One region of the Cellvibrio chitinivorans genome, then DNA from elsewhere that is predicted to be linked to it. Evidence: predicted binding sites of a transcription regulator. Region 1 holds the regulator's gene; the other holds the start of a gene.
What was found. Region 1 encodes PhoB, which activates phosphate uptake and scavenging genes when phosphate is short. Its sites were predicted from a motif close to TGTCATAAANNTGTAACA; they were not measured.
Positions count from the first base shown of each region.

Region 2: a site for PhoB is predicted at 2,692-2,709, ahead of SPL68_RS17340 (choice-of-anchor I family protein). Genes of this name have one in related genera too.

Region 1 covers NZ_JAYKKN010000001.1:757,652-769,366, forward strand. The annotation lists gene SPL68_RS03225 (lytic polysaccharide monooxygenase) at 1-959, opposite strand, end outside; gene SPL68_RS03230 (vanadium-dependent haloperoxidase) at 1,455-3,401, shown strand; gene SPL68_RS03235 (hypothetical protein) at 3,488-6,274, opposite strand; gene phoR (phosphate regulon sensor histidine kinase PhoR) at 6,445-7,728, opposite strand; gene phoB (phosphate regulon transcriptional regulator PhoB) at 7,877-8,575, opposite strand; gene SPL68_RS03250 (alpha/beta fold hydrolase) at 8,696-9,697, opposite strand; gene ubiA (4-hydroxybenzoate octaprenyltransferase) at 9,748-10,623, opposite strand; gene SPL68_RS03260 (chorismate--pyruvate lyase family protein) at 10,949-11,566, opposite strand.
Region 2 covers NZ_JAYKKN010000009.1:30,620-42,334, reverse strand. The annotation lists gene SPL68_RS17350 (family 16 glycosylhydrolase) at 1-203, shown strand, start outside; gene SPL68_RS17345 (methyl-accepting chemotaxis protein) at 294-2,438, opposite strand; gene SPL68_RS17340 (choice-of-anchor I family protein) at 2,835-5,495, shown strand; gene SPL68_RS17335 (GFA family protein) at 5,861-6,286, shown strand; gene waaA (lipid IV(A) 3-deoxy-D-manno-octulosonic acid transferase) at 6,426-7,700, shown strand; gene SPL68_RS17325 (pectate lyase) at 7,778-9,007, opposite strand; gene SPL68_RS17320 (TolC family outer membrane protein) at 9,334-10,701, opposite strand; gene nhaD (sodium:proton antiporter NhaD) at 11,329-11,715, shown strand, end outside.

The sequences.
Region 1 (11,715 bases):
GAGCTTGAAACTACAACAGATGAAACAGCGCTGGAGGTGCTGGAAGTAGTGCCTTCGCTACATGCGCCCAGATCCAACCAGTAGTTGTATTGACCTGAAGTCAGTGCTGGGTCATTACCTTGAGTCCAGTAGTTAGCAGAGTAACGTCTGCTGTTGTGCTGCACTTGTTGTGGTTGGGTATAGATAGTGGTGGCATTCCAGGTTGGCAAGCCAGCACAGGTATTGTCAGAGCCGACTGATGAAGCTACTGAAGATGAAACAACAGAAGACACCACGCTAGAAGCTACAGAAGATGAAGACGGAACAGATGAAGCAACTGAAGACGAGCTGCTGCTTGGAGTGCCGTAAACAACGTCAATACATTGGTAGAAAGCTTCTGGCGCATCAGCTACAGGATCGCGCTGCCAGATGCTGTACACAATGTGACGGCCAGTGCGCGGTGGCAGGTTCACAATGTGAGTAGCAACAGATTCGCGGTCGGCTGGCAGTGATTGGTGGATTTGTTCCAAATCAGACCATTTCAACGGAGCAGCGCCAGGGTTAAAACCTTCTTTGGTGATGTAGTAACGGAAGTAAGAGGTTTTGTGTGCCGCTGGGTTAGTCCAGGTGAAAGCCAGTGGGCCTGCAGTCACGGTGGTTGCGTTCCAGTCATTGCGAGCCAGGTTCAGACCGTTGTTGCTGGTCATGTTGGCGCCACACAGCTTGCCATCTGGAATCAGGTTTTGGTGGTTGTCGTTAGCGCCACCGATACCGATAGATTGTGGTTCATATTGGCTGGCGTTGCCTCCAGCTGCTGCAGCCATACAAGCTGCGGTGGTATTACCACCTTGCGAGCTAGTACACCAAAACGCACGACTTTTCGGGCTAGATACATAACCGTGTGCAAACGCTTGGCTTGCAACCAACAGCGAACCCATTACTACAGCGGCAATACCGCAAGTTTTCATTGTATTTTTCACTTTCAATCTCCGAACTTATTGTTGATTAGAGGTGCTTTTGAGAAGGCACTCGGGACTACGACTGAATTAACCATGCATGAATCAGGTCGCATCCGTGGCGTCAGGATCATTGCATGGCTGGGAGTCTAAAATGACAACGTTGTATTAGCGAGTTCGAGTTTTGGTTTTTGAGGTAGTTTTTTGCGACGAAAGTACGATTTCTGGAAAATTTGCAGCGCGATTAGGGATGTTTTTGTTATTCCTAAAAAATAATGTGACGAGCTAAACAGTTTTTAAATGGAATAAAAAATTAATTCTGAAATAAAAAATATCGATGAATCTGAACAGACCAAATGTGTAATGGGTGGTTTTTAGTCGAATCCCGCACAGCGACTTGGCGTATCAATCTATAATTTCCCGCGCACATTAATTTAATAAGCAAGAGTGGTAGTTATGTTTCGAGGTGTTTCGCTTTATGCCCTGCCGAGGGCTAAAAATTGGGGGGCGATATGCCTGATGAGTTTATTGGTTGGCTGTGGTGGTGGCTCCTCGGATAAACCAAAGGCTATATCCCAAACGCCGGACAATCGCCCGGTATCGGTGGCGCAGCGCTGGAATGAGGTAGTGCTGGAGTCGATCCGCCGCGATCGGGTACGCCCGCCGGTACAGGCGCGCAATTTATTTCATATCTCTGCTGCGGGTTATGATGCCTGGGCGGTTTACGCCCAAGCTGACATCGCAACTGCGCTGCCCGAGACTTATCTGCTGGGCAAAACCCGCGCAGGTTTCAACTGTCCACTGCCGCAGCGCCCAGCACCCACCGATGCCCAACCTGCGCGCGAAGAGGCATTGAGCTATGCCAATTACCGCTTGATCAGGCATCGCTACCAGGAATCGCCCGGTTATGCCCATACGCTGGCACTGGCGGAGCAGTTAATGCGGGACTTGGGTTATGACCCAGCCAATGAATCGGTCGATATCAGCGCGTCAACGCCTGCGTCTTTGGGCAACTATATCGCCCAGTGTTATATCGATTACGGTTTGCAGGATGGCTCCAATGAGGCTGGCTCCCACGCCAATCGTTATTATCAGCCGAGCAACCCGCCGATTGCGCCCTCCCTGCCCGGCAACCCCAGCGTTGTTGACCCTGACCGCTGGCAGCCGATAACGCTGGACGTATTTGTTGATCAGGGTGGCAATGTAATTAGCAACGGCGCGGCCAGTTTTGTTGGCGCCGAGTGGGGCAATACCCTGCCGTTTGCATTGAAGGATACTGATCTGCACCGCTATGAACGCGAGGGCAACCCCTATCCTGTCTATCTCGACCCCGGCCAACCGCCCAGTTTGAAAGTGAACCCTGCCAACTACCAATGGAGTTTCACTTTGGTCGCGAAATGGTCAGCCCATCTGGATCCGACCGACGGGGTGATGATCGATATATCGCCGGCCAGCCTCGGCAATGCGTCCGCGCTTCCGCGTTTATTTGATGATCACCGCTTCTTCTATGACGATCGCAATGGTGGAGCCTCCGAGCAAGGCCATAGACTCAACCCTAAAACCGGCGCCGCTTACACGCCGCAATGGGTACCGAGAGGGGATTACACCCGGGTACTGGCCGAGTTTTGGGCAGACGGGCCTAATTCCGAAACCCCGCCCGGGCACTGGTTCAGCATTTTTAATGGCGTTACGCGCGATGCACGTTTGGTAAAGCGTTTTCGCGGTCAGGGTGAGTTGTTGGGCAGTTTGGAGTGGGATGTCAAAGGCTACTTTGCCCTTGGCGGTGCCATGCACGATGCCGCCATCGCTGCTTGGGGAGTAAAAGGCTGGTATGACTATGTGCGGCCTATTTCTGCCATACGCACTATGGCTGATTTGGGGCAGAGCAGCGATCCGAGCCGCCGCAATTATCACCCGCAGGGCATACCGCTGGATCCGGGCTTTGTGGAGATAGTGGAGTTTGGCGACCTGTTATCGGGCAGTCACAATCAGCATGTCGGCAAAATTAAACTGCGCGCCTGGCGCGGTCCTAGTGCGATTCAAAACCCCGCAACCGATACCGCTGGTGTGGATTGGATACTCGCTGAAAACTGGCAGCCCTATCAGCGCCCCAGTTTTGTATCGCCGCCTTTTGGCGGTTATGTGTCCGGCCACTCCACCTTTTCACGCGCGGCGGCGGAAGTGTTAACCGCATTCACTGGCGATGAATACTTCCCCGGTGGCATGGGCGAATTTCCCTTGCAGCAGAATCAATATCTGGTATTTGAAGAAGGCCCCAGTGTGGATTTAACCCTGCAGTGGGCGACCTATCGCGATGCGGCTGATCAGTGCAGCTTGTCGCGAATTTGGGGTGGTATACATCCGCCGATGGACGATATGCCCGGGCGCTTGATGGGGGAAGTGATTGGGGTGCAGGCAGTGGACTTTGCAGAGCAGTTTTTTACCGGTAGCAGCACCCAGCGTTAATCGATCAGCCTTGACCAAAGGTATTGCCCATAAACAACAAACCCGCCAATTGGCGGGTTTGTTGTTTTAGCAGCAAGACTGAAGGATTAGTTCAGCGGATTGCCGAAGCGCTTCATAGTGAAATTATCATCATCCGCGCTGAAGGATAGAGTGTTGCCATCCAAAGTCGCGGTGATATCGCCTTCCAGGGTACAGGTGTCATCTGGATAATCATCGGTATAGTCCTGATCTACTGTTGCGCTTAACAGGCCGGTTTCTGCATTCCAGGTAAAGCTGCCATTCGCCCAGCCGATTTGACATTCAGGATCATCATTTTCGATTTTGGCGTGGATGAAGCCATTGTCAGCGGTAAAGGTAAACCAATCGCCAGAACCCGATACTGCCCAAGCGCCTGCCAGAGGGGCAGATTCGCTCGGGGTAACTTTAGTCAGGGCGAAAGTATCCTCACCTTCGGTCATAGTCATGGAACTACCAGAAATAGTTGCAGTTTCAACACCTGAGGCGCTGCAGCTATCTTGTGGGTCAACTGCGGTAGTATCAGTGTCCAAATCTACCGAGAAGGCGCCAGTAGTGGCATTCCAGCTATAGCTGCCATAGGCCACTCCGGGTTGGCAATTAGGGTCTTCATTGCTGACTTTTACCTGCGCGAAAGTGCCGTCTTTGCGGAACATCAGGTAGTCACCGCCGATAACCCAAGTGCCAGCGATGGCCGGTTGATAGTCAAACGCCGCCAGCAGATTATTTTTAGCTGCGCCATTGAGTACCAATGTGCCGGTTTCCAGCGTTTCGCCTTCGTCAGCTTTGTCGCCGCGGCGAACCAAGCCATCATGTACCGTAAAGACAACATAGTGCTCGTCTGAATCAAAATCACCTACAGCCAGCACACTTTCCGGAATGGCAAAACCAATGGCATTGGCCTCATCGCCTTCCAGGTAGGGAAGGGTCAATTGTGACCAGGTAGTGGTTGCCAACAAGGTTGGGCTGCTCTCGTTCCAGTTGTGCAAATAGAAGTGGACAGTTTTGTCGTCGTTGTCCAGCAATTGCACGCCAATAACCTCGCCGTTAGGCCAGTCGATAGTCACCAGTTTGGCGCCTTGAGTGCCGGGTTCTACGTCGGGCGAAATGAGCTCAGCCAAAGTCTCAAGCACGCTGCTGGTTTGTGCCCAACCCTCAGCTGTCCAACCGACATAGTTGACGGTTTCACAGTTGCCGCCAAAGCTGCTCGGTGAGTCGTTTAACTCGCCATCACCATTCTTATCCCAAGGGCAGATAAGGCCATTGCCATAGTCGTAACCCGCGTTATACCAGAGGGTGTAAAGCTCATTGGTGCTTTGGATGGTAATGCGGTAGCCCAGTGCACCTTGAGCAAAGTTGTTGGCAGGATTGATCTGCGACACCAGACCGCGGGTATCACCGTAGGCATTGAAGAAGGTAGAGATTGAGCGGCCGCTCAAATTGATCACTTGCGTTGCCTTGGCGTTCACACTGTTGGTTGGTGCATCGGCAGCGCCCAAAGTGACAGAACCGTCTTCATTTAGGGCAGTGGCTTGGAAAATGTCATTAGAGATAACCCAGCCTGACTCAGTTAATACCACCTGACCATCCAGCTCGTACTCGGGCAGTAGCTGGAATGTTTCGCCATCGTAATACTGCTCTTGCTCTGGGGTATTCAGCGCAGGAAAACCGCCGTAATAAATTTCACTTGGCTCATAGCCCTCAATCCAGTAGATGCCGCCGCCAGCACTCAGGCCGGTAGCCAGAGTGTTGGTTGCTAGAGGTAGTGAATTGGTGACGTTGGTCGCTTCAACCTGAACGATTCCGGCAACTTGTTGCTGCACTTGCGCCAATGCCTGAGTGATGCTGGTTGCGCCTACAAAAACTTGATCTTCCAATACATCGGCAACGGTTTCGATCAGGTTTTGCAATACGGTGAGCTGGGTAGGATCATTCACATCCAGTCCGAGATCGTCAAAGGTGCCTTCACCGCCGAGACTATCCAAAAAGTTTTGATATGCCGCAGTTGAAGCAAGGCTAACTTCCAAGTCTTCGCTGGTGGTAGGGGTTAACAGTAGATCGCTGCTTTCAAACACATTCTCGCCTGGTTGGAAGACCGTGATAGGACCGTTCAGGTCGGCAACTACGATACAGTCAAGCTGTGGGTAGCCGGGTACGTTGATAGACCAGGAACCGTCTGCGTTTTGGGAGGAGTTATTTTCATCCAGTGGGATGGTTTCAAGCACATTGCCCGCAAGATCAACAACGACTACAGCCAGTTGATTGAGCGGCAGAATCTCTTCAGTTTTATGTGCTTTGGCACTGCGGCCGGTTTTAGCGAGTGCTGCAACATCATCCAGCTCGGGTGAGCTGATTGTTACCGTGAAGGTGGTAGTCCCTGCAGCGGCAGAGCTGCTGGAATTGGAACTGCTGTTGTTCAGGCTGGAGCTGCTGTCCATGCTTGAACTGCTGCTATTGATCGAGCTGCTGGACACAACAGAACTGCTTGCGACTGAGCTGGAGCTGGTGGCTACCGGGCTGGAAGATGAAGACGTCGTCGGGGTAGAGCTGATAGTGCCACCGGTCTGGCTGGAGCTGCTCTCCATGCTGGAACTGTTAGCATCGCTTGAACTGGAACTGCTGGCCTCAACAGAGCTGTTCTCTACTGAGCTGGAGCTGGCTTCTACTACGCTGGAAGATGAGGAGGTAGCTGGGGCGCTGGAAGTTACTGAAGATATAGAGCTGGAACTAGAGCTGATGGGAGCCACGCTGCTGGTTGGCGCAGATGACTTATTACCACCGCCGCTACCGCCTCCACCACAGGCGACCAAGGTCATTACAGATACAGAAATTAGCCCAAATTTAAATTTATTAGTCATAAAAACTCCTGTTTTGATAGTAGGAACCGTGCATTTTACACATATTTTATGCGACACAGTTCTATAACTTAGCCCAGAAATAAGCGCTTGTTAGATCAAAAAAGGTACTTTTGGGGATATCTATAGCTAATGGTTTTAGCGCCAAACCTGAATTGGCTGTCTATTGGTTTCTATTCCTGCAGCGGAAAAACACAGATAAATACGCTGCCTTTGCCTACTTCACTGGTGATTTTCAGCTCGGCTTCGTGGCGCATCAATACGTGTTTTACAATCGCCAAGCCTAACCCCGTGCCGCCGGTGCCGCTGTTGCGGCTGGCATCAACGCGGTAGAAGCGTTCGGTCAGGCGTGGGATGTGCTGGGCTTCAATGCCCGGGCCGTTATCGCTGACGGAAATGTAAAAGTGTTTTTGATCCTGCCATAGCAGAATGCTCACCTTGCCTTCATTGGGGGTGTATTTGATGGCGTTGGTGACCAGATTGGAGAAGGCGCTGTGCAGCTCCTTTTCATTGCCCGACAGCATCAGCGGTTTAGTGGTGTTGTTGCAGATCAGCGTCAGCTGCTGGGATTTGTCTTTGCTCAGCACATCCGCCTCGCTTTTGACGATGGTGAGCAGCTGTTCAATATTGATCGGCTTGTGATTGTGCCCTGCTTCTGTCGTCTCAAGCTTGGAGAGCACCAGCAGGTCGTTGATCAGTAGCGACATGCGCTTGGCCTGCTGCATCATTTGTTGCAGGGGTTTATCCCAGCTGGGGGTGGTGTTGTTATCGGCGAGGGTTTCCACATAGCCGTTGATCACCGTCAGCGGGGTGCGCAGTTCGTGGGAGACGTTGGCGATAAAGTCCTGTCGCATCTGTTCGAGGTTATGTAGTTGCGTCACATCGCGTACCACAATCAAGCGCTCGCCTTTGCCAAATTGGGTGATCTGGAATTGCAGGTGGCGGGAGTTAAAGCGCGGCGATGGCAGCTCCAGCGGTTCGCTGAAATTGCCCTCTTCAAAATAGGCGACAAATCTGGGGTGGCGGATAAAGTTGATTACCGACTGCCCCTGATCTTTGGCGTGCAGCGCGAGCATGCGGTGCGCCGCCGGGTTCCAAAAGTCCAAATGGCCGCGCGCATCCAGAATCAGTAGACCGTCTTTGAGTGCCGAGCTGATCTCCTGAATCCGTTTGATCACCGCTTGCAGGTTTTCTTTTTCATCGCGCTGTTGTTTTTGCAGCTTGTAGATATTGTCGAAAATCTGCCCCCAAATGCCGCTGGCTTCGGGCGGGTATTCAGTCTGCTGGGACACAATCCATTGGTTGAGGCGGCGCATCTGGCGCAACATCAGCAGGATGAAAATGACGCAGCCGATCAGCAACCAAACAGCAATATTGCCGGTAACAAAGCCGATCAGGCTGCAAATGGCGAGGATAATGAGAATGCGCTGGAGTTCAGCGCTGAAACCTTTTAACAAGACCGACAACCTCGTGGCACATAGCGGTAGCAAGGTCGGGGCACCGCTGTAAGACCGTCTGAGACATGGATGTCGAAGATGAGCCTACAGGGATGTATTCACGGCGTGTCTTGCAGTGGTGTCCCGACTTTGCGACGAATTCAGTGAATCAGGCTTCGATACGGGTAGAGAAACGATAACCGGTACCGCGCACTGTCTGGATCAGGTCTTCGTGGCCATCCACAGTCAGGGCTTTGCGCAGGCGGCGGATATGCACATCAACCGTGCGCTCTTCCACATACACATTGCCGCCCCAGACGTGATCCAGTAACTGGCTGCGAGTATAGGCTCTTTCCTGATGGGTCAGGAAAAATTCCAGTAAACGATATTCGGTCGGGCCCATATCCACCGACTGGTCATTAATAGTGACGCGGTGGCTGGCGGGGTCGAGGCAGAGACCTTGCACGGTAATCGGTGCGGAGGTGATTTGTGGATCGGCGCGGCGCAATACCGCTTTCAGGCGGGCAACCAGTTCGCGCGGCGAGAAAGGCTTGGTGATGTAATCATCCGCGCCCACTTCCAGACCTTGAATCTTGTTGTCTTCCTCGCCTTTGGCGGTAAGCATGATGATCGGGATATTCACGGTCACTTCATCGCGCTTTAAGCGGCGCGCCAATTCGATCCCGCTGGTGCCGGGCATCATCCAGTCGAGCAGAATCAAATCGGGTTTTTCATCGATAATCAGGCCGTGAGCATCCTGGGCATTGCTCGCTTCCATGACATGATATTCGGCCATTTCCAAGGCCACGCGCAGCATATCGCGGATTGCAGATTCATCATCAACGATAAGGATTTTACGACCGGTCATATAAGTTCTACCTGAAATAACAGCTGAATGCCGCACAGTTTTGTGAAGCTAATGTTGCAGAGTATTAAATAATTTCAGTGTTACAAATTTATGACAGTGTAAACATTTCGCAAAAAAGTGTTATCGCGCTAGTTCTTTTAATAAAGCCTGATGAAAACGCTCTGGCGCTTGGATTTGTGGCGAGTGGCCTAAATCCGCGAAGTTAACCAGTGTCGCACGTGGAATGGCTTGCGCTGTTAAACGCCCGAGTTTTTTATAGTTGCCCAAGGTTTTTTGCAGCTCAGGGGGTGCGGCGTCTTTGCCTAAGGCGGTATTGTCTAGCTCACCAATCAAGAGCAATGTCGGCATTTTCAGTTGCGGGAATTCGTAAACCACCGGCTGGCTCATAATCATGTCGGCGGTCAGCGCCGAATTCCACGCCACCAGCTCCTTGCCTTTGCCGCGATACATGCCCGCCTGCATCTCCACCCATTGGTCAAACTCCGGGCGCCACTTGCCAGCGTAATAAGTCGATAACTGATACTTGCGGATGCCCTCGGCGCTGGTATTCAGATCGCGTTTGTACCAGTCATCCACACTGCGATAAGGCACGCCCAGTGCTTTCCAATCCTCAAGGCCGATGGGGTTTACCATCACCAGTTGTTCGGTTTGCTGCGGGTACATAAGCGCAAAGCGGGTGGCGAGCATGCCGCCCATGGAGTGCCCCATCACCGTGACTTGATTGACGCCGATAGAGTCGAGCAACGCGCGGGTATTTGCCGCTAACTGCTGGAAACTGAATTGATAATGCGCAGGTTTGCTGGATTTGCAAAAGCCGATCTGGTCGGCCGTCACTACGCGATAGCCTGCATCTACCAGCGCCTTGATCGTCCCTACCCAGGTCGCGGCGCAGAAGTTTTTGCCGTGCATCAACACCAGCGTACGGCCATTTGGCTGCGCGGGTTTGATATCCATGTACACCATTTCCAGCGCTTGCTGCTGGGATTCAAACGCGAAGGTTTTGGTGGGATAAGGGTATTCAAACCCTTCCAAGCGCGGACCATAAACGGCGGGTTCGGCAGCTTTGGCCAAGGCGGCGGTAGTGCTAGTGATCAGCAGCGAAAGACATAACCAGAACTTCATAGTTCGTCCTCTGTGGTGATGATGGGGTTGGGGTGAATTCAGGCGGCTACTCAAGCCGCCGCAGGCGTTTGACGGAGCGCGTAATCTGCGACCAGACCGACAAATACCGCTACGCCGACCCAGTTGTTATTGAGGAAGGCTTTAAAGCAGTCCTCGCGTTTGCGGAAGCGGATCAGCCATTGTTGATAGGCAAAGAGTGCGGCTGCGACTACCAATCCCAAATAATACAAGCCGCCTAATTCAAAGCGGTTGCCGACCAACACCAGCGCATAAATCGTCATTAGCTGGAGCACACCGGTCATCAGACGATCCTGCTCGCCAAACAAAATCGCGGTGGATTTGACGCCAATTTTCAGGTCGTCATCGCGGTCAACCATCGCATAAAAGGTGTCGTAGGCGACTGTCCAGAGCACTGTTGCCAAATAGATCAGCCAAATTCCCTGCTGTAATTCGCCCGCTTCGGCGGCGTAGGCCATGGGAATTCCCCAGGCGAAGGCTGCGCCTAAAAACACTTGAGGTAGATGGGTGTGGCGTTTCATAAAAGGGTAGCAGAAAGCCAGAATCAGCCCGCCGACCGAGAGTTTGATGGTGAGCGGATCGGTCATCAGTACCAGCCCGAAGGCGATCAGGCAGAGGGCGACAAACAGGCCGAGCGCCTCTTTGCTGGATACCGCGCCAGTGGCGAGCGGTCGGTTTTGAGTGCGTTTGACCTTGCCGTCGATTTTACGGTCGGCAAAGTCGTTGATCACACAGCCAGCGGCGCGCATCACGATCACGCCCAGAGTAAAAATCACCAGATTTTTGATGCTGGGCACACCTTTAGCGGCAATCCACAGGCTCCACAGGGTTGGCCAGAGCAATAGCAAGGTGCCAATCGGGCGATCCATACGCATCAGGCGCCAATAGATGGCGGCTTTTTGTTGCAGTTGGCTGGGCGATGCACTGGCTTTGGCATTTTTATCGGCTGATTTAATGATTTTCGCCACTTTTGAAGGTTTTTTTAACGCCGTTTTAACTGGGGGTTGGGTTTGGTTGTGTGGCTGATTTTGCGGCTGGCTTGTGGCTGTGCTTACTGAAGGGGGTGTAGATGGAGTTGTTGATGGATTAGCAGCGGTAGCCGCAGGCTGCGCCTTAGGCTTAGGGTTGCCCTTTTGCTTATTGGATGATTGCGGCGCTTTGGGGTTTTTGGGTTTTACATCTTTGCTCATGGCCAAAAGTCGCTTCTATTTATAGATAGTGTGTATGTGTGATTCAACCGTTCGGATTAAGTGCCTGCCGTGCAAGCCGGTCGGTGAACGCTGGTAGAAATACTTCGCTCACCAGCAGTGGTTTTTGTGGCAGCTGTTGTTCGCGCAGGCTAAATACCGAGCGTCGCCCCCAGAGAATTGAGGTGCCAGCCAGAGCGGCGGGAACATAGGCATGATCGCGGCTAATGCGCGCTACCGCAATGGCGCTGCGTGTTATCTGTGGCTGACTAAACAAAAACGCGCCCAGCGGGCGGGTGCCCTGCTTGCGTAAATGGCGCAAGCGACCGGTCAGGCTGGTGAGCGGCAAAATGCTGCGCGCAAATACCCAAGGTTCGTCGCAGCCGCACAGAATCACTTCGCGGATCAGCGCCAGCGCCGGGCGTTTCATGCCCAATACCTGCTGCTCATCCAACCGTGGCACTGCAATAATCTGGCGCACCACTTTCACCCTGAACTGCCCTTGGCTCGCATCAATCAAACGCGCCGTGAGCGAGCCGCTATGGCTCAGCCAATCCTGCAACGCAAGACTCGGCCGCTGCTGGCGAGCGATGCGACTAAGGGGTTGCCATAACAGGGGTCGCTTTAACAGAGGAAATACAGAATTGCGTGCAGCCTTGGGCAAAGGCTATCTCCTTCTTGCTGGATAAATGAGGGCAGTAAACGGGGCGGGAGTGTAGCAGCTTGTGTTTACTTGAGGATGAATTGCGCGCTGACATCCCTGAACAGAAATCGCGTTAGCATGGGGAAAAAACCGGCGCGGGTCTGCCGCAA
Region 2 (11,715 bases), on a different contig from region 1:
ATGGCATTCGCTGGTTCCGCGATAACGTGCAGTTCTACTCAGTGACTCGCGCGCAAGTACAAGGTTATGGTGCCTGGGTATTTGATTCGCCATTCTTTTTATTGCTCAACGTAGCAGTAGGCGGAAACTGGCCAGGCAGCCCGGATGCAGGCAGTGTATTCCCGCAGCGTATGTATGTGGATTATGTTCGCGTGTATCAATAAATTTGTTGCGTGTTGAATTTTGAAGGTCGAATGTTGAAGAAAAAACGGCAGCTGCGGCTGCCGTTTTTTATTGCGGGAAAGTGTAAGAAATTAACGCGCTGTCACCTGAAATACACCGGCAAGTTGATGCAATTTAGTCGCAGTATTTTTTAATCTGTCAGAACTCGTATGCAATGCGCGTACAACTTTATTCATGGTGTGACTGGCGCTGGTGACTTCACGCACATGATGGCCATGTTGTTGGCTGTTGGTATCAATGTGGTGAATGATATCGAACATGCGCTCAACAATATGGTGCAGCTGCGAATTGTCAGTGGATGCTTCCTCCGCCAAACGCAAACCGCGATCCACATCGGCAACACTGGTTTCCATATACGCGGCAGCAGTTTGTGACTCGCTGCGAATTGCTTCAATTTTCTCACCAATTTCCTGTGCAACACTGGCGGTTCTTCCGGCAAGGTTACGCACTTCTTCGGCAACAACTGAAAACCCACGGCCATGTTCGCCCGCCCGCGCCGCTTCAATTGCCGCGTTGAGCGCAAGCAAATTGGTTTGACTGGTGATGTCACTGATGAGCGACACCATGTTGCCAATTTCGCTGGTGCGATTGTTAAGCGTATGAATAGTGCGCGCCGAGGTTTCTACTACATCGCGAATGCTTTGGGTGCCGGTGCGCACCGATTCAAATTGACTACGCGCCTGCTGCACTACATCTTCCATAATGCGTTTCATATCACTTGCGGTGCCAGAGGCATTGCTGATTTCCTGCAATTGGGTGTGTACCAATTCCAGCATTTTTTCCATCGAGTTGGAAACATGGTTGGATGATTGATTGGCCTCTGAGTTGCGTTTGAGCAGCGAGTCGCTATTTTTCATCACTTCATCGGCTGCCCCAATCACTTCACCTACGATGTGATCAAGGTTGTCGATAAAACTATTTGTCCAGCGGCCTAAATCGCCCGTTTCATCATTGGCTAATTTGCGTGTATCCAAACGTTGCTGCAAATTGCCGCCACCTTCGGCGATAGTGTGAATCACTTCGGTCATCTTGCCTAAGCGACGCGACAGCTTACGCGGCCCACGCGCTTTAAAAATACTGCCGCCAATAAATAAACTGAGCAGTGTGATTGCGCTAATAACGCTGTTTGAAAAACTCGTGTATTCATGTAGCGCTGCATTAATTAAAAAACTACCGCCCACACACAAGCTATACAAACGCATCAATTTAAAATTGAGCGAGCGATGGCGATAAACTTCCTCCAAGTCTGCTTCACACATCATGCCCCAAGTATCGAGTGAGCCTTGCAAGCTAAAGGTCACGCCTTTACCGACAACGGGAATATGGCGGTAATCGGAATAGCCGGGGTAGGTGACAAATAAATTATTGCCTTTCCGAATCGTTTCGCGTACACCCGGGTGGAGTTCGTTTGTAGCTGGATCAGTAAAACGAATTTCAAATTCCGTATGTTGTTGAATTTTGACTGTGCCCCAGTCGGTGTGAATGCCGGATTTTAAATTCTCGCCGTGGGAAAAAGTGTTGTCTTCAAAACGCGAGCGGGAGAGGGCGGTACCGCTTTTGATCTGTGGATCAAAAATGGATTTCACCATAAATAAATAGTTATCGCCGGATTCAGTAAAAATATGTCCGGCTTCGCGCTGGATTAAATCGCCCAGCACATCGTTAGGGATGCGTGCGCACAAGCAACCTTTTTTGCCATCGCTTAGTTCGATGGGCAAATAAAACATCAAGGTAACTTGATCGTGAAATGCCGAGCTGCGCTTGCCGATATGCAATGTTTCGGTATCGCTATAAGGCCCATGCAAAAACGGTTTTTCCAATCCGGTTTGTACTGCGCGCGGGTTTAAATCCGTCGCGCCTGCGCGACGGGTGTAGGTTGAATTGATGACCTTACCCTGTTGGTCGATCACAAATAATTCGGTGCAATCACTCATTGATTGCCAAGCTTTGCGCAGAATGTTTTCGTAGTTGTCATCGAGCAGATGCAATTGGCTGCGGCAAGATTCCAGCTGCGCCCATTGGCGTTTGACCCATTGTTGTAAGAGTTTGATGCGAGTGTTGGCGATGCTTTCAAACGCCTGTTCCATCACCGGGTAGCGGTTGCGATTTAACCAGCAGGACCAACCCATCGCGATTTTTCCTGTCTTTCCGTACCAATTCAGCCAGCCGCGTTCCGTGGGCGACAATTGCATAGTGTCGCTTACTAGATGTTGCATAGGTCTTCTTCACCTGTTTCTAGAGTTTGTAGTGTTTTAGTGTGGTAATACTTTTAGTTGTTGTATTTGACGCCATGCAGGATGTGAGCCATGTCTCAAAATGGGCGCGCGATCTTGAGGTTATTAGGGGCATTAGGCAAGTGGCATTTCAATCTATAAGTCTGAATGACCATTTTGGGGTGTAGCTAAGGTTTGTGGTCGATATTGGTGCGTTCGTGTTGCTGGAATCTTATGGGGGGATGCGCAATTACCTTGTCATTGCTCTGTCATCTATCTGTTGCGCGATTGTCACAATCGCTGGTTAGCCTTGTCGCCGAAAAGTACACATCACCTGTTTCCTGACTCTGTATTGAGCCAAGTGCAGGTGTTTTTTATTTTTAAGCGATAGGAATAACTATGAAAATCATGCAACAGCTTCCACAGCTGGCGACGCTTGCCGCTGTATCCTTAACGCTGGCCGCCTGTGGCGGTAGCGACGACAACTCAAACAATTCATCATCCAGCTCTGTGTCATCATCACTGGTGAGCTCCAGTGTTTCATCGTCAGTTCAGTCATCAGCATCGTCTTCTGTTGCTTCTTCTGTTATTTCATCGATTGTGGCTTCTTCATCGGTTGATTCAGCATCAAGCCTGTCTTCGTCCAGTGAATCATCATCAAATATGTCGTCATCATCTTCTTCAGTTGCAATGCCGCAACTGGTATTAAATGAAATGCGTTCAGACGGCGGCGGTTACGACTACATCGAAATCTACAATGCAGATAACACGGCTTACACTTTTGCTGCTGACGAGTGGGCAGTAAATGATTTGAAAGGTCTGACTGAAGACAAGGTTCCCGGCATTGTGATTCCTGCGGGTACTGTGATTGAAGCGCATGGTTTTCTGTTGATCGCAGTAGATCAAACCACAGTGCCGTTTGATGCACCTGCAGGCACCATCATTGGTGGCGCAGGCGAGTTTGGTTTGGGCAAGGGCGATACCGCATTGCTGACCTACAAAGGCGAAATTGTTGATGAAAAAGGTTGGGCAGCTGGCACCCACGTAAATACTTTTGGTCGTTTGCCCGATGGTGGCGAGTGGCACACGCAAGATGAAGCCTTGGTTGCATCACCCGGTGCGCTCAACGCATTGCCGGTGGTAAACCCACCAGCATCTGCAGGTGATATCGTCATTAACGAAGTGGTATCAAAAGGCCGTACCGATATCGATTTCGACTATGTTGAGCTGTACAACAAATCTTCCGAGCCTTACACCTTTGCTGAAGGTGAGTGGGCGCTGAGCGATAGCGAAAACCCCGGCATGCCAATTCCCGGCGGCACTACTATTCCCGGTAAAGGTTTTTTGGTATTGCTGCCAGATTTAGCGGCTGGTTCAACTCTACCAGCTAACGCACCAGCAAATGTAATTTTGAATACAGCTGAAACTTTTGGTATCGGCAAAAACGAAACCATCAGACTCACTCTTTTTGAAGCGATTAAAGATCAAGTGAGCCACGGCGATTTCCACGTGAACGCCAACGGTCGTCTACCTGATGGTGGTGAATGGATCGATTTGGGCGATGGTACTGCTACCCAGCTCTACGCATCGCCCGGCATGAAAAACTATATGACGCCAGAACTGAATCTGACTGTTACCACCTTGAATTTCACATCGTTCAATAACGATGAAACCGATTTGGAAGCAGGCGGTTTCCGCGTGTTTGGTTTGAATGCTGATTTGGCGCGCGACGTTGAACCGGAATACATCGCCGTCTCTGCTGATTCAAAAACTGCATGGGTAACTCTGCAAGAAAACAACGGCATCGCACGTATTAATCTGGATGGCACTCCTGCTATCACCAATATTTTCCCATTGGGTTTCAAAGATTATGGCGTAGCTGGAAATGAAATTGATGCGAGCGATAAAGACGATAAAGTTGAATTCGCTGCTTATCCAAAAGTCTATGGTATGTATCAACCAGATGGCATTGCTACCTTTAATGAAGGCGGAATGGATTATGTAATCACCGCTAACGAAGGTGATGTGCGCGACTATTACGATAACTTTGTTGAGGGTGTAAAAGTATCTAGCCTCACTTTGGATGAGTCAGATTTCCCGAACGCTACCGAGTTGAAAACCGATGAAAAATTAGGCCGTTTAGTGGTGACACAATTTGGTAAATCATCTACCGCCGAAACGGTTTATAGTGAATTGCTGAGCTTTGGTGCGCGCTCATTCAGTATCTGGAATGCAACAACCGGTGAACAAGTTTACGACAGCGGCAATGATTTGGAAGTGCAATCCAATCTGGCGAGCGCTTATCCAGATGATCGCAGCGATGCCAAAGGTGTAGAGCCGGAAAATATCGCAGTCGGTATGATCGGTACCAAGCGTTATGCATTTATCGGTTTGGAACGTGCGGATGCAGTAGCGGTGTACGACATCACTGACATCAGCAACGTCACTTTCAAACAATTCCTGAAAACCGCAGGTGATGATGCACCAGAAGGCATTTTATTTATCAGCGCTGAGGATAGCCCGAACAGCAACCCATTGTTGGTCGTATCAAACGAAGACAGCGGCAACATCACTGTGTACCAAAGCGATGCTGAAGGTGTATTCAGTTTTGTTGCGCGCAGTCTGTTGGAAGGCGGCGCAGCGGCAGCAGAAATCAGTGCTTATGATCCTGCTACCAAACAATTGTTTGTGCTGAACAACGGTGAACTGTTACCTAACTCGCGCATCGATGTATTTAACCTTGCCGTGCCTGCAAATCTCGCGTTTGTAAAATCAATCGACCTGAGTCCATACGGTGGCGGCATTAACAGTGTTTCCGTTAAAAACGGAATGCTCGCCGGTGCACTGCAAGCAACCGACAAAACCCAGCAAGGCACAGTTGTAGTATTCGATACCGCAACCGACAAGCTGATTGGTATTGCCAAAGTAGGCGCATTGCCCGACATGCTCACCTTCACCCCAGACGGCAAATTTATTTTGACCGCCGACGAAGGCGAAGCAAAAGACGACTACTCCTACGACCCAATCGGTTCCGTATCGATCATCGCCTTACCGCAATAATTGATACCAGCTCTTGAATAAAGGGCTGAAAATCAAGTAAATAAAAAGCCGTGCAGGTTTAAGTCTGCACGGCTTTTTTGTTATTGGCGGGTTAATGGCTAAAATTGATCTTCGAGTTAATTGAGTATTTTCCGTGAGTTGTTAATCAACTTGCGAACCTCGGCATGTAAAGTTAAGAAAGAATCCAAGGCTGATCTTGAAGTGATATTCTGTAAAGGCTCATAGCCCAACCTACATGGAGAATAAAAATTCAATATCGGTTGGTGGTAAACCTAAGTTTTAGCAATGCGTTTCTGCAAGTTTTCTGCGAAAAGGCAATCGACAAAATCGCAACCCAACGGCATTAAAAATTTCGAGGCCAGAATATGAGTCAAGAATTTAAGCGAGCTTCAGGTCAGTGTTTATGTGGTGCTATCACTTATGAAGTAAATGGGGAAATTTCTTCGTTTCATATTTGTTATTGCTCACGGTGCAGGCACTCTACAGGTTCTGCACATGCTTCGAATATTTTTACAAAGCCTGAGAATATTGCGTGGAAATCCGGTGAAGAGTTTATTCAACGGTTTGAGCTTGCGTCCGCTAAAAGCTGGGCTAAGCAATTTTGCAAAGTTTGTGGTTCTGGTGTGCCCTATATAAATCGGTCAGGAACATTTTTAGTGGTTCCAGCCGGAAGCCTCAATGAAGACTTACACCTTAATCCGGACGATAGAATTTTTTGTGAGGAGCGATGTGCTTGGGTTGCGCATATTCAAGGTAGCCCTGAGTTTGCCGCGCATCCGGATAAGTTTTAAACAAGTATTGTTGCTAGACGGGTTATGTGTACTGTGTAGCTCATTTGATAGCCGGTTGTAGGCAAAAAACTTTGCAGCTGTGCTCAGGGCGGGTGATTTGTTATTCTGACGGTTAATCACCAACAACAATGATCACCCTATGCGCCTCATTTATACCTGCATTTTTTATCTCTTTTTGCCTTTCATCTTGTTGCGCTTGTTGTGGCGTTCAATCGCTGCGCCAGCTTATGCCAAGCGTTGGGCGGAACGGTTTGGTTTTTTTCCTGCGTTAAATACCTCCAAAAAAGTGATCTGGTTACATACAGTTTCTGTTGGGGAGTTTCTCGCGGCATTGCCGTTGATTCGCCGTTTGCTTGCTGATGAACAAATTCAATTAGTGATTACCACGACTACGCCAACAGGGTCGGAGCGGGTGCAGGCCACGTTGGGGGATGCCGTTGTTCACGTATATGCACCCTATGACTTGCCTGATGTAGTTGCCAGATTTTTACGGCGCATCAAACCAAGCATGTATTTAATTATGGAGACAGAGCTTTGGCCAAATGCGCTGGCAGCCTGTGCCAAACGCAATATCCCAGCAATATTAATTAATGCCCGACTGTCTGAAAAATCAGCGCGGGGTTATGCGCGCTTTTCCAGCTTGAGCTCATCCATGCTGCAAGATTTGCATTTGGCGTTAATTCAAAATTCAGTCGATGCTGCGCGTTTTGTGGGGTTAGGCTTACCTGAAGCAAACGTACACATCACCGGGAATATTAAATTTGATTTGTCGTTGAGTGATGAACTGCGCGAGAAGGCTGTTGAGCTAAAACAGCAAATCTCAGCAGCTGGCGAAAAATTAATCTGGATTGCTGCCAGCACTCACCAGGGTGAAGATGAAATTATTCTGGATGCATTTGCGCAGGTGCGTCAGCAGTTGGGTGCGCGCGCAAAGCAATTTATTTTGATTCTGGTTCCGCGCCATCCTGAGCGATTTGAGCGAGTAGGGCAGTTGTGTGCGGCGCGTGGATTTAATACTCAGCGCCGCAGCCGTGGGCAGTTATCAAGTGATATGGATATTTTGCTGGGCGATACCATGGGCGAATTAATGTTGATGTTTGGTGCGAGCGATATAGCATTTGTGGGTGGTAGTCTCGTGCCTAACGGCGGCCATAATTTTATCGAGCCAGCAGCTTGGGGCTTGCCGTTATTAAGTGGCCCGCATCTGTTTAATTTCGCAGAAGTTTCCCAATTGTTGCAGGATGCAGCTGCATTGACGCTGGCGAGCGATGCGTCTGCATTGGCAAAAACACTAATGACATTGATCGCAGATGAAACGCTGCGGAATGAGCAAGGGAAAAAAGCATTGCAGGTTGCGCTGGATAATCGCGGTGCTTTGGATAAAACCCTGACGTTGATAAAAAACTGTATTTGAATCTCAGCTATTACAAATAGTGTGACAAAAAACGCCGGATTTCTCCGGCGTTTTTATGCGTGGAAATTATGCAGCAATCAATAGTTAGTGATGCCGGAGCTGGTGCAACTAGCCCACTTGCCTATACAAATACTGCCTGCATCATGTAAGCGGCTGTTGGTAATTTTTGCCACGCTGGTAGAACTGTCAGTGCGGAAAATACCTTCGCCCATATTGGAGATTTGGCAGCGATCAACATTCACTGTGATTTTGAAAGTTGTTCCGCCGTTCTGCCGCAGGAATTTACCCATGTCATCCACAATGCAATTTGAAACATTCAGGGTGGATGCGGCATTAACCTGAATAAATTTATCCGAGCCTGCATAGCCCGAGATATTTCTTACATTGACGGTGCCGGATGATTTAATCGTCATCGCGTCTTCACCTACATTGGTCCAGCGAATATTATCGATGGTGCCGCCGTTGTAAAAATGAATTCCGTCGGCTGCATTATTGCCGAGCACAACGTTTTTCAGCGTTGCGCCATTCTCCACGCGGAATACTGGCTTTTGGCTTTCGCTTTGGCTTCCATCACCTAGCGCACTGGTGGCATTAAATACTTTACAGCCGCCGTCATAGGTTCCGCTGGAAACAACAATGGTTGAACTTACATTGACTGTGCTGCCGCCTGAACCACAAGTAGCTCCAGTAATACTGCCGCTATTACCACCTCCGCCACTGCTGCTACCTGAAGGTGTAGCTGAGCCCACATTGGAGTTGTACCAGTTGCCATCGGCGAGGCGATATTTCACCCAGAAATAATAAGTGGTTCCATTGGTAAGGTTGGTTGCGGAATAGCTGGTGGCGCTGCCACTCAAGCTTGCGATGCGCACGCGGCCAGTGGGATTTGAGTCGGTATCTATATATATTTCGATTGAATTTGCATTACTGATGCTCGACCAACTCAATGAGGCGCTGCCATTGCCGGCTGATGCACTGACATTGACGCTGCCATTGTTGGAGCCTGAAGAGCTGCTGCTACCGCCGCCGGAATTACCCGATCCTGAAGAGGGAATGGAACACTCTTTTACTGACTTGGCTGGATTTGGGTCCGAACCAAAAGTAGCGACTGAACAAGAGAAGCTGCCGCTTAAAATTTTATAAACAAATTTATCGGCAGCACCGAAAGCGACATTGGTGGAGCCGCTTACCGAACAGGTCTCGCCGATTTTACAAATCGTGACGTAACCATCCGGGCGATTGGATGCAGAAAATGCGCTGGTAGCGCAGCCGAGTAGTGCAGTAGTGATAAAAAGTTTCTTTAGCATGATTTCAATCTCGTCAGTTATTGGGATAAATGAACGGATTGACCGAATAGGGTGCCTGCTAAATTCAGAAGGTACAGCTTTTTCCAATGAAGATAAGGGCAGACATTTTATTGTTATGTGTGCTCTTGATACGGCGAAAAGCGAAAATGACTATATGCCTATTAATTAGACAGTTGAATATTTTTATGTGCCAATTTATTTTTTTGAGACGTGGTTTGTAACCGTTTCCGCTGCATGACATGAAATAAATTGAATTTTTTTATCAATAAAAAATGCCGGGTTTTGGCCCGGCATTTTTGAAATAAATAAAAATATTTTTATCGCAATTAATTTTCGTATTGGCTGCGGCTAACTAATGCATCGTCTAACAACCATTTATCGATGTCCTGTACGTCAGCAGGGGTCAGCATACCGGCTACTTCGCGCAATTTGATTGTGTCGATAACGTAGTTATAGAGAGCATCAGAATAATCGCGGCGCGCTTGATACAAATTGCGCTGCGCCAACAATACTTCTACCAGGTTGCGAGTACCCACTTCGTATCCTGATTGGGTTGCTTCCAGTGCTGACTGGCCAGACACAATCGCTTGTTTGCGTGCTTGTACGCTGGCGACATCTGTTTCAACTAACAAATGCAGAGCGCGCGTATTTTGAATTACGTTGCGTTGAGTGCTGTTGTATAGCTCTTGTGCCTGATTGTATTGCGCGTAAGCTTGACGGCTGCGGCCTGAAGTAGCTCCGCCGCTATAAATAGGAATGTCGAGGCGAATATTTACCGATGTACCATCGGTAGAAAGATCCTGATCTTCGCCACTGGTAAGGCCTTCCAATTCATAATCTGAATAGCCAAGTGATGCGCCTAACGTTGGCAGGTGGTTGGATTTGTTAGCTTTGGCGTTTTGCAGTGATGCATCAGCTTGTAATTTGGATGCTTTCAGGCCGTAGTTGTTTTTGAGTGAAAACTCAACCCAGTCAGCGCGGTTTGCGGGTGATGGTGCAACCACCGGAAATTTTGGCGATAAAGGAGCAACTTGATCCTCTGGTTTGCCAGTCAATACTTCAAGCGCTTCATAGCTGATGCCCAAATTGCCGCGTGCCTCTAAAGTTGCTGCTCTGGCGCTATCAAATGCAGCCTGCGCTTCATGTACTTCAGTAATAGCGGTCAGACCTACATCAAAGCGTTGCTTCGTTTGCTCAAGCTGTTTCTCCAGTGCTTTTTCTTCGGCATTGGTTGCTTCCAGCGTTTCAATCGCGCGCAATACATTGAAGTAGGCTTCAGCAGTGCGAACAATCAGGCTTTGTTGGTCGGCGCCAAATTGTGCTTCAGCTTGATCGCTCAGTGTTGCGCCTTGTTTGTAGGTGTACCAAGCGTTCATGTTGAACAGAGGTTGGGTTAACGATATTTCCCAGCCAGTTCTGTCGCGGTCGGTAACCAACACATTATCGTTGTTCAGGTTGTTAACCGTGTCTTCGTTGTTGTTGGTGTACTGGGCAACGGCATTTACTTGCGGCAGTAAGTTGGAGCGACCAATGGCTTTGTTCGCCAGACCAGCTTCGTATTTGGCCTGATCGGCTTTTAATTGCGCATCATTTTGCAGCGCCAACTCATATACATCTAGCAAACTGTTGGCGTTGGCAGTAAATGGAGTAAGGGAGAAGAGGCTGACGAGCAGGTAAAGCTTGGTCTTTTTCATAAAGGTTTCCAAAGTCCAGAGTTGGGAATTCCAGTTCAACACCCGCAGCAATGATGCTAGCTACCTTGATCTTGCGGGCGTAAGTACTAAGCGACAGGTTGCGTGGAGTTTAGCCGCTTGCTGCCTTGGGGTCGAGAAATGAACGAGGGTTCAGTAGTTAAAAAGGGTAAAACGTAGCGCACTTAACGTGAAGTTACAAATGTAAGCGGAGCTGATGCGTTTACCTTTCTATACCTTCTATCTCTATCCTATATATAAGGATATATACCCTAAGAAATTGTTCATCAGCAGATGAATACATCTATCTGACAGCAAAGCTTTAGATGCAGGCTCGCAGCATATAGATTCACTGCGCACAAAATTGTCAGTGTGATGTTTTGTGATATCTCGCAAATGGGTTTTTGTCAAAGTGAATTTATCCGCTGAAACTGGGTGTTTTTTCGGTTTATATCGACGGATCGCCGCAAATTATCGATTTTCTCGCGGATTATCGCGGTGTTTGATTGCTTCATTGAGGTGCAACTTTTATCATGCGCGCCCAATTCAAGACGGGTTTTCGCGCCAGTGAGCGCAGTGGCTGCGCCATCTTTCCCGCAAGGTTTCGTTAACTTTCTCTATAGGTCTTATATGCCAATGTCCCTTGAGGTAATTCTGATCATCTTTGCCGTGCTTGCACTGCTCGGGGTGGTCTTCGAAGAAGTCATTCATATCAACAAAGCCAAAACGACCTTGTTTTTCGGCAGCCTTTCATGGCTGGTGATGTTCATGTTCTCCGGTGGTGAATCGCAACAGGATGTCATGCTGGAAAAGCTCAACGAGAACCTGCTGGAGATTGCCACACTCTGGTTATTCCTGATGGCGACTATGACCTTCGTAGCCTATCTCAACGCCAAAGGGATTGTGCAGTCGGTGGTGCAACGTTTGTGTCCGGCGCAAATGAGTACACGCAGCTTGATGATCATGGTAGCGATCTTCGCCATGATGTTATCGATGATCTGCGATAACGTGACCGCG